Regions from separate parts of the Massilia phyllosphaerae genome, predicted to be linked through region 2. Evidence: riboswitches for the same ligand, from Rfam matches in the RefSeq annotation. Region 2 holds a riboswitch; the other holds the start of a gene.

Region 1 (4,737 bases), on a different contig from region 2:
CAATCGGGACACATGCGTCCGCTTTCAGTGGAATATACAAGGCCGCCGCTGGATCGACTCGTCATGGTGTGCTCGAATGCATCGTGAAACCCGCGAGTGTAGCTCAGAACAGGATGATACCCCCCAGCGAAATCCCGTTCATATGGCTCGACGCCCCGGGAAATCCCTTGGAGCGCGTGCGCCCTAGCTCGCCCACCAGCGTGATCGCGGTGTTCAGCGAATAATAGGCGCCGAGGGTCACGTTGGAATTCGATTTCAGGCCGCCGGTGGTGACGGCGTCGTCGTTGTTGCGGCTCTGGCCGTAGTTGATGCCGAGTTTCAGCTTGTCGTCGGTCTTATAGGTGGCCTGCAGCAGGTAATGGGTGGCGCGGACGTTGCCCTGGTCGGCGTCCGACAGGATGCCCAGGCCTCGGCCGCGCTGGACGTTGGCGAGGAAGTTGGCGGGGCCGTAGTCGAGCTGCGCGCCCAGTTCGAAGGCATTCATGCGGAGGTTGCCGGCGGTGCTGCCGACCGCTTCGAAATGCTGGGTCTTGGCGCCCAGCCAGCCCTTCAGCGGGCCATAGGTGCCGCTGAGCTGGGCCTGCAACTGCGGCGTCGACCGCGACGTGTAGCGCGCCGGGGCGACGATCGGCGTGTCGTCCACCGGGCTCATCAGGCCGAAGTCGAGCACAAGGCCGTAGGGCAGCACCTTCGGCGTGGTGTACACGACTTGCCCGTACTGGCCGGCATAGGCGTAGCCGGCGCCGATGTGGCCGAGGGCGACGCGGCCGCGCTGGGTTGCCTGGGACGGGGCGCCGGTGCCGAGCAGGGTCATGTCGGCGAGGATGATGTTGTCGCCGAAGATGCCGTAGTCGCGGCCGAGCTTGACCGTGCCGATCTGGGCATTGCCGAAGCTGAAGAAGGCCTGGCGTACGTCGACCGTGCTGTTCTGGGTGATGGCGCTGTCTGTGGCGGCGGCCACCATGATGCCGATCTGCGCCTTGACGTCGTAGCCACCCTGGCTGGTGTTGGCGGTAGTGACCAGGCCGCTCGGCAGCAGGCCGTTGCCGACCGTGGTGCGGCGGTCTTCGCCGCCGCAGCCGATGGTGGGGCCGGCCAGCGCCAGGCCGCCGTCGAAGCTGCCCTTGCAGCGCACCAGCGTGTAGTAGGCGTTGACGTTGCCGCCGACGTTGACGGTCCAGTCGCCGGCCTTGATGTCGACCGCCCATGCAGGCTGGGCAGCGGCAGCGGCAAGCAAGCTCATCGCAAGCACTTTCTTCATCGCTATCTCCTCGTTATGGTGGCGTGGCATCAGCACAGCGGGCCGATGCATCCAACGAGCGCAATAAGCGTGCCCGGGCATGCAGAGCGGGTAATGCCGGGCGACGTGAAGTAAAGGGTACGGAAAATGAACACCATGCGCCGCGGGTAGTGTTCAGTTTATGAACAGCTGGGGTAGCGCGGCAGGACAGTGTTGCGGACTCAGCCGCGATCCGCTTCCTGGCGGCGGGCCTGGCGCCGCCAGGCGTCGAGTTCGCCCAGGCGCAGGTGTTCCGGCGCCCGCTGGCCCCGGCCGAATTTGCCGCGCCCCAGGCGCTGCGCGCGATAGATGCCGGTGTGCCCGGAAAACAGATAGCTGAGCACACAGGCGATGGCCGCGTACACGCCGATTTCGCCGCCGAACAGTTCGATCGCCATCAGGGTCGAGGCCAGCGGCGTGTTGGCGGCGCCGGCGAACACGGCGACGAAGCCGAGGCCGGCCAGCAGGCCGAGCGGCAGGTGTAACAGCGGCGCCAGCGCATTGCCTAGCGTGGCGCCGATGTAGAACAGCGGCGTCACTTCGCCACCCTTGAAGCCGCTGCCGAGCGAGGCCACGGTGAGCACCAGCTTGCCGGCAAAGTCCCAGGGCGCCAGCTGCTGCAGGAAGGCGGCCTGGATGGTCGGGATGCCCAGGCCCAGGTAAGGGTCGATCGGCAGCGCCGCGGCGGCCAGCGCGATCGCGATCCCGCCCAGCAGCGGGCGCAGCGGCGCGTAAGCCACCTTGCGCTTGATCCAGCCGCCCAGCGCGTGGGTGCAGTCGGCGAACAATCGTCCCGCCAGGCCGAAGGCGATGCCGGCCAGGCCGGCCGCCAGCAGCGGCCACGGCGCCAGCGGCGGAATTGCCCCGACCGCATAATGCGTGTGATGCACGCCCCACAGCAGGCAGGTGCGGTCGCCGGCGATGGCGGCCACCAGGCAGGCGAACAGGGCGTTCGAACGCAGGCGCCCGATCGCCAGCACCTCGAGGGCAAACACGGCGCCCGCCAGCGGCGTGCCGAACACCGAGGCAAAGCCGGCGCTGATGCCGGCCATCAGCAGGGTGCGCCGGTCCTCGTGCCGCAGCCTGAACACATGGGTCAGCTGGTCGGCCAGCGTGCCGCCCATCTGCACCGCGGTGCCTTCGCGCCCGACCGAGGCGCCGCACAGGTGCGACAGCACGGTCCCGCCCAGCACCAGCGGCGCCATGCGCAGCGGAATGACTTTATCCGGATCGTGGATCTGGTCGATCAGCAGGTTGTTGCCGGCCTCGACGGCGCGGCCGAATCGGAGGTAGAGCCAGCCGACCGCGAAGCCGGCCAGCGGCAACAGCCAGAGCAGCCAGCGGTGGGCGAGGCGGGTGCTGGTCGCCCAGTCGAGCGCGACCAGGAAAAAGGCGGAGGCGGAACCGGCCAGCAGCCCCACCAGCAGCGCCAGCGGCAGCCATTTGGCGAGGTAGCGCAGCAGCTGGCTGGACGAGAAGCGCGGTTCCAAAGGTCGATCTAATAAAGTCATGCATGTCCTCGGTCGGGCATCCCGGACATGCGGCAGGCTGGACGGGCGAACGCCTGCACGTCCCATGGCCGGGAACGGTGCAGGCATCATCGGCCCTGGGGGCGGTTTGTCGGTGGAAGAATGCCATTTCCACAGCATTATTCTAGCGCAGCACCACAGCGGCCGACAGTAGAATGATCCGATGCGACCCCATTTCACACTACGCGCCGCCACGCTGGCCGACATCCCCGTGCTGCAAGAGCTGATCGAACGTTCCGGTATCGGATTGTCGGCCGGCTTTTACACCCTTGAACAGGCGCACGCGGTCACGCGCGAGGTGTTCGGCGTCGACACCCAGCTCATCCGGGACGGCACCTATTTCGCCATCGAGGACGAAGCGCGCATCGTCGCCTGCGGCGGCTGGAGCAAGCGCTCCACGCCCTATGGCGGCGACCAGCACAAGTCGGCGCCGGACCGTTTTCTGGACCCGGCCAGCGAGGCGGCGAAGATCCGCGCCTTCTTCGTCGATCCGGGCATGGAACGCCAGGGTTTCGGCTCGATGCTCATGCAGCACTGCACCGCGCAGGCGCTGGCGGCGGGTTTCACGGCGCTCGAGCTGACCGCGACCATGCCGGGCGTACCCCTGTACCGGGCCCATGGCTTCGTGCCCGTGCGCGACCTGAGCCTGTCGCTCGGCGGCGGCCAGGTAGCGGTGCCGCTGACGCTGATGCGCAAGGCGATCGGTTGACAGGTGGTCTAAGCCAGGGTTAAGCAAAGCCCATGTTTCACATCTTGAAAAAGCGTCGCCTGCCCCTAAATCTAGTTCCATCCTGAAAACTAACTTTTTCACTAGGGGCACACAACATGCGGCAAGATAAATTGACGACCAAGCTCCAGGAAGTACTGGCGGACGCCCAGAGCCTGGCGGTCGGCAACGATAACCAATATATAGAACCGGCGCACCTGCTGAGTGCGCTGCTGAACCAGGACGATGGCGGCGCGCGCTCGCTGCTGCAACGCGCCGGCGTGAACGTGGGCGGTCTCGCCAACGCGCTGCGCAATGCGCTCGAGCGCCTGCCGAAAGTCTCGGGCACCGGCGGTGACGTGCAGGTCGGACGCGACCTCGTCAACCTGCTGAACCTCGCCGACAAGGAATCCCAGCGCCGCGGCGACCAGTTCCTGTCGAGCGAAATGGTGCTGCTGGCACTGCTTGATGACAAGTCCGACGCCGGCCGCCTGGCGCGCGAACACGGCCTGACCAAGAAGTCGCTGGAATCGGCGATCCAGGCCGTGCGCGGCGGCGAAGCCGTGAATTCGCAGGATGCCGAGGGCAACCGCGAAGCGCTGAAGAAATACACGCTCGACCTGACCGAGCGCGCCCGCCTGGGCAAGCTGGATCCGGTGATCGGCCGCGACGACGAGATCCGCCGCGCGATCCAGGTGCTGCAGCGCCGTTCCAAGAACAATCCGGTGCTGATCGGCGAACCGGGCGTGGGCAAGACCGCCATCGTCGAAGGCCTGGCCCAGCGCATCGTCAACGGCGAAGTGCCGGATTCGCTCAAGGGCAAGCGCGTGCTGTCGCTCGACATGGCGGCCCTGCTGGCGGGCGCCAAGTTCCGCGGCGAATTCGAAGAGCGCCTGAAGACGGTGCTGAAGGAACTGGCGCAGGATGAAGGCCAGACCATCGTCTTCATCGACGAGATCCACACCATGGTCGGCGCCGGCAAGGCCGAAGGCGCGATGGACGCCGGCAACATGCTCAAGCCGGCGCTGGCGCGCGGCGAGCTGCATTGCGTCGGCGCGACCACGCTCGACGAGTACCGCAAGTACGTCGAGAAGGATGCCGCGCTCGAGCGCCGTTTCCAGAAGATCCTGGTCGACGAGCCGAGCGTGGAGGCGACGATTGCCATCCTGCGTGGCTTGCAGGAAAAGTATGAGCTGCACCACAAGGTCGAAATCACCGACCCG
Region 2 (4,737 bases):
CACAACCACGCCGCCGAGGAAAGCGTCGAGGGCCAGACTTGCCGAATTTAGCACGCTGCCCAGCACGATGCCCATCAACGGGATGGCATAGCGCGGGTCGTGCCAGGGCGTGGGGCGGATGGCCGTCATCAGGGCCAGCACCACCGTGGCCAGGCTCGACAGCGCTACCACTGCGCCCGCGATACGGTAGTTGCCCCAGCCGGCCAGGCGCTGCGTCGGCCTCGTTGCGACTTCGCGCGCGGCAGCGGCGATCATGAGGCAGGCGATGGCCAGCGTCAGCGCCGGCGCGTCGGAACGGAATACGATGCGCAGCACGAGGCCGACGAGCAGCAACTGCAGCACCATCCTCAGACTGGCGACAAGCAAGGGCCGATGCAGGCGCAGGCCGAAGGCGATCGAAACCGCCGCATCGAATACGACCAGACTGGCCGCGAGCGCCATGTCCGACGCCGACAGTGCAATCTGGCTCATGCCACCTCGAGCCGGCCGCTCGCCATACGCAGGCACCGCTGCCCGAGGCGCTCGGCCTGTTCTTCTGAATGCGTCACGACCAACACCGACGTGCCTCGTTCGAGTTCCGAACGCAGTAGGGCTTCGAGAGCTGCGGTCGAGGCGGCGTCGAGCGCCGAAGCGGGCTCGTCTAGCAGGAGGACACGGGGCCGGCAAGCCAGGGAACGGATGAGCGCGAGGCGCTGGCGTTCGCCGGTCGACAGCAGCTCCAGGTCGGTATCAAGCGCAGCGGCCCGCAGTTTCAGCGCATCGGCCAGTGCCTGCGCCCGCTTCTGCTCCGATGCCGGAAGGTGCGCGCGCGCGGTCGCGTCCCACCAGGCCGGCTCGGCTGCTTGATAGACTACCATCGAACGCCATGCCGGCGCCGTCCAGCTTGCGCGCTGTGCGCCGTCCAGCAGCACCGTGCCCTCGTTGGGAATCAGGTCCGCGATCATGCGCAGCAACACGCTCTTGCCGGAACCGGATTCACCGACGATGGCGATGCATTCGCCTCGCCCCAGGTCCAGGTCGACCGGGCCGGCATGTGCCGAGCATAGCGCACGCAGTGCAAGACGAACGGATGGATCGAAACGAGCAAGGGAATGGAAAGACATGGGCATGGAGTATAGCCGGGTGCGGCTGCCCATAGTGCCGTGTTAAGGTGGCAAGGTACATTACAAATGGGACATCGATGGAGTTTTCTTCCGTATTCGCAGTCGCCACCGGCGCTGCGCTGGGAGCGCTCGTGCGCTGGTGGACGAGCGTGGCTTTGAATTCGCTGTTTCCGGAGATTCCACCCGGTACTCTGCTTGTCAATCTGGTGGGCGCATACATCATCGGGGTGGCGATACCTTGGCTAACCGAAACGCCGTCACTCGCGCCCGAGATCCGGTTGTTCGTCGTCACCGGCTTCCTTGGCGGCTTGACGACCATGTCGAGTTTCGCCGGCGAGGCGGTGATCCTGCTGCGCGCCGGCCGCTTGGCCATGGCAGCCGGTGCAGTGCTGCTGCACGTTGCCGGTTCGCTTGTCATGTGCACGCTCGGCATGGGGACGGCCGCATTACTGATGCGCCGCTAACCGGCGCTTGCGTGCGTCGCCTTGCCCTCGGTTGCGAGCGGCAGCTCGCATCGCAACAGCACGGCCTGCACCGCGTGCAGTTGCGCATGGTGTTCGAAAAGGAACGCGCGAAGCGCTTCTTCAGTATCGACCAGTTCGACGCATTGCGGGTGGCGCCCTGCCGTTCCTTCCACGTGGGCGTGGGATGGCTTCTCACCCGGCAGGTAGCCGCTGCCGACATGGAACAGCAACGCCTGGCGGATGCCGGCGCGGCGTGCCTGCGTCAGCAGTTGGTGGGCGAGCTGCGGGGGACTGAGATGGTGCCACAGACGGGTGGCGCGGGCACGGGCCGACATCGGGATGTACAGGCGCAGGACGGCAAAATCGTTCATCGTGTGGCTCACTGTTCAGGACGCTGCGCTGCCGGCCTCGCGCGTTCGCGCGCACGGTAGGCATGGAGTTCGGACAGACGCAGGTCCTCGGGAAGCGCGCGCCGGTGCTTGGCCCGGCCGATGCGCTGGGCGCGGTAGATGCCGGTGTGCCCCGAGAACAGGTAGCTGACGACGCAGGCGAGCGCTGCGTACGGCGCGATCTCGCCGCCGAACAGTTCGATGGCCATGACGGTAGACGCCAGCGGCACGTTGGCGGCGCCGGCGAACACGGCGACGAAGCCGAGCGCGGCCAGTAGCGGGAAAGGCAGGTGCAGCAACGGCGCCAGGGCGTTGCCGAGCGTGGCGCCGATATAGAACAGCGGCGTCACTTCGCCGCCTTTGAAGCCACTGCCGAGTGAGACGACGGTAAACGCCAGTTTGCCGATCGAGTCTTCGAATCCCAGCGGCTGCTGGAACGCCTGGACGATGACCGGAATGCCGAGACCGATATAGCGCTGTGTCCCGCTCAGCCAGACCGCCAGGGCGACGATTGCGCCGCCCAGCAGGGGGCGTGCCGGACCGTACGGCACATGGCGCTTGGCCGTGTCGCTCAACGTGTGCGTCAGCGTCGCGAAGAGCATGCCTGCCATGCCGAACGCGATGCCGGCGACGACGACCGCAACCAGGCCGGTCGTACCGACAGCCGGTACCGCGCCGAGCACATAATGTGTGTGGTGGATACCCCACCATAGTCCCACGCGGTCGGCGACGATGGCGGCGACGATGCAGGGCAGGATCGCGTCGTAGCGCATGCGGCCGATCGCCAGTACTTCCAGGCCGAAGATCGCGCCCGCCACGGGCGTGCCGAACACGGATGAGAAGCCGGCGCTCATGCCGGCCATGACGAGTACCCGGCGTGTATCGCGGTCCAGACGCAACATGTGGGCGATTTGGTCGGCCAGCGTGGCGCCCATCTGCACCGCCGTGCCTTCGCGACCTACCGATGCGCCGAACAGGTGCGACAGCACGGTACCGCCAAGGACCAGCGGCGCCATCCGCAGCGGGATCGTTTTCTTCGGGTCGTGGATCTCGTCGATGATCAGGTTGTTGCCGGCCTCGACATCCTTTCCGAGGCGATGATAGATCCACCCCACGGCGAACCCGGCCAGGGGGAGCAGCCAGATGATCTGCGGTGACGCGACACGGATTTGGGTGACGCGCTCGAGTGCAAACAGGAAGAATGCGGACGCGGAGCCGGCGAGTGCGGCCGCGATGACGGAAAGCAGCAGCCACTTCGCCATGTAATGCAAAAGCTCGACTTGTTCGGGTGTGTGATCAGGTTTCATCGGTCCAGTGAGTGAGCCCAGCTGGTCCGGATCGAGGCATGCGCCTACCTTCCCGGCCCGGCCGGGAAAGGTAGGCATCATCAGCTCGGGATTGAGCGGTTACGGGAGGAATGCCATCTCCAATTAAAGTCAATCATAGCAAGGTTTGCTTGTTCCGCCAAATCATCGCGCGGCGTCCTGAGCGCAGGCGACGCCGAATTCGACCTTTTAACCTGCTGTAAAAACTTCGATCCACTCGTCTTCCCGCCATTTCCTTGTTTAAACGCCAATCAGGTGACCGGTTTCGTTAATGCGTTGGATGACGAACGAATCGTCCTCGAACGTGCATTCATTCACGCAGCAAGGCGTCTGCCGGAGTTGCCAATAATGACTGAGAGAAAGCCCAAGGCAATGCAACAACAGCACACGGTTGACGCTGTCGTGCCCGACCAGGACGACGGTCTGGCCGGCGTGTTTCAAAAGCACGAAATGGAGGACACTCATGACGCGTACCAACACCTGTGCGAGCGTCTCGCCGCCGGGTATCAAGGCCATGTCGGGTTTCGAAAACCACATCCGTGCCGGCCCGGGCCACAAGGACTCGACACGATCGTGCGTCAAACCTTGCCACTGGCCGTAGTCGATGTCGGCGAGCTCGCCGAGAACGCTTGCAGGCGCGCCGGTTGCGCGCTCGATCGCCGTGCCCGTATCGATGCAACGGGATAAATTGCTGGTGTAAATGGCATCCGGCTGCCAGCCACGCGCCACGCGCCGTCCCAGCGCCTCCGCTTGGCGCCGTCCGAGTTCGGAGAGCGGGAATTCGGCGCATCCACGAAATCGCGGCGGATCGATGCCATCGACGTGGCCATGACGAACGACGACGATGCGTGTAACCAGGCGCGTCATCGGGCTAAGCTGTTTTCAACCTACCCGCGCACGAACGCATCGCGGCCGGCGTAAGAGGCATCTCGACCCATCGCTTCTTCGATGCGCATCAGCTGGTTGTATTTTTCCACGCGCTCGCCGCGCGCAGGTGCCCCGGTCTTGAGGTGTCCTGTACCGAATCCGACCGTCATATCGGCAATGAAGCTGTCGACCGTTTCGCCGCTGCGATGGGAGACCATGGCGCCCCAACCGGCACGGTAGGCCAGTTCGACTGCGGCGCGCGTTTCGGTGAGGGTGCCGATCTGGTTCGGTTTGATCAAGACGGCATTGGCGACGTCTTCCTGAATTCCGCGTTCGATGCGTTTGACGTTGGTCACGAACAGATCGTCGCCAACCAGTTCGACCTTTTTGCCCAGCCGTTTGTTCATCATGCGCCAGCCGGCCCAGTCGTCCTCCGCCAATCCGTCTTCCAGCACGGCGATCGGATAGCGTTCGATCCATCCCTCGTACAGGTCGACCAGCCCGGCCGCATCGACCTTACGGCCCTCGCTGCGAAGGTGGTACAGGCCGTCCTCGTAAAAGCCGGACGACGCCGGATCGAGCGCCAGCA

What was found. Region 2 has a riboswitch for fluoride ahead of U1H99_RS27770 (voltage-gated chloride channel family protein). Riboswitches for the same ligand answer to the same signal wherever they lie in the genome.
Region 1: linked by a shared signal. The riboswitch ahead of U1H99_RS07625 (voltage-gated chloride channel family protein) and the one ahead of U1H99_RS27770 (voltage-gated chloride channel family protein) in region 2 are both predicted to bind fluoride.

The regions. Positions count from the first base shown of each region.
Region 1 covers NZ_JAXSQX010000001.1:1,693,128-1,697,864, forward strand. Annotated here, with positions in the region: gene U1H99_RS07615 (translation initiation factor Sui1) at 1-65, opposite strand, end outside; gene U1H99_RS07620 (porin) at 104-1,261, opposite strand; gene U1H99_RS07625 (voltage-gated chloride channel family protein) at 1,462-2,790, opposite strand; fluoride riboswitch at 2,864-2,930, opposite strand; gene U1H99_RS07630 (GNAT family N-acetyltransferase) at 2,972-3,517, shown strand; gene clpB (ATP-dependent chaperone ClpB) at 3,634-4,737, shown strand, end outside.
Region 2 covers NZ_JAXSQX010000010.1:54,456-59,192, forward strand. Annotated here, with positions in the region: gene U1H99_RS27750 (ABC transporter permease) at 1-471, opposite strand, end outside; gene U1H99_RS27755 (ABC transporter ATP-binding protein) at 468-1,109, opposite strand; gene crcB (fluoride efflux transporter CrcB) at 1,181-1,567, shown strand; gene U1H99_RS27765 (DUF190 domain-containing protein) at 1,564-1,938, opposite strand; gene U1H99_RS27770 (voltage-gated chloride channel family protein) at 1,947-3,263, opposite strand; fluoride riboswitch at 3,328-3,393, opposite strand; gene U1H99_RS27775 (histidine phosphatase family protein) at 3,522-4,148, opposite strand; gene eno (phosphopyruvate hydratase) at 4,169-4,737, opposite strand, start outside.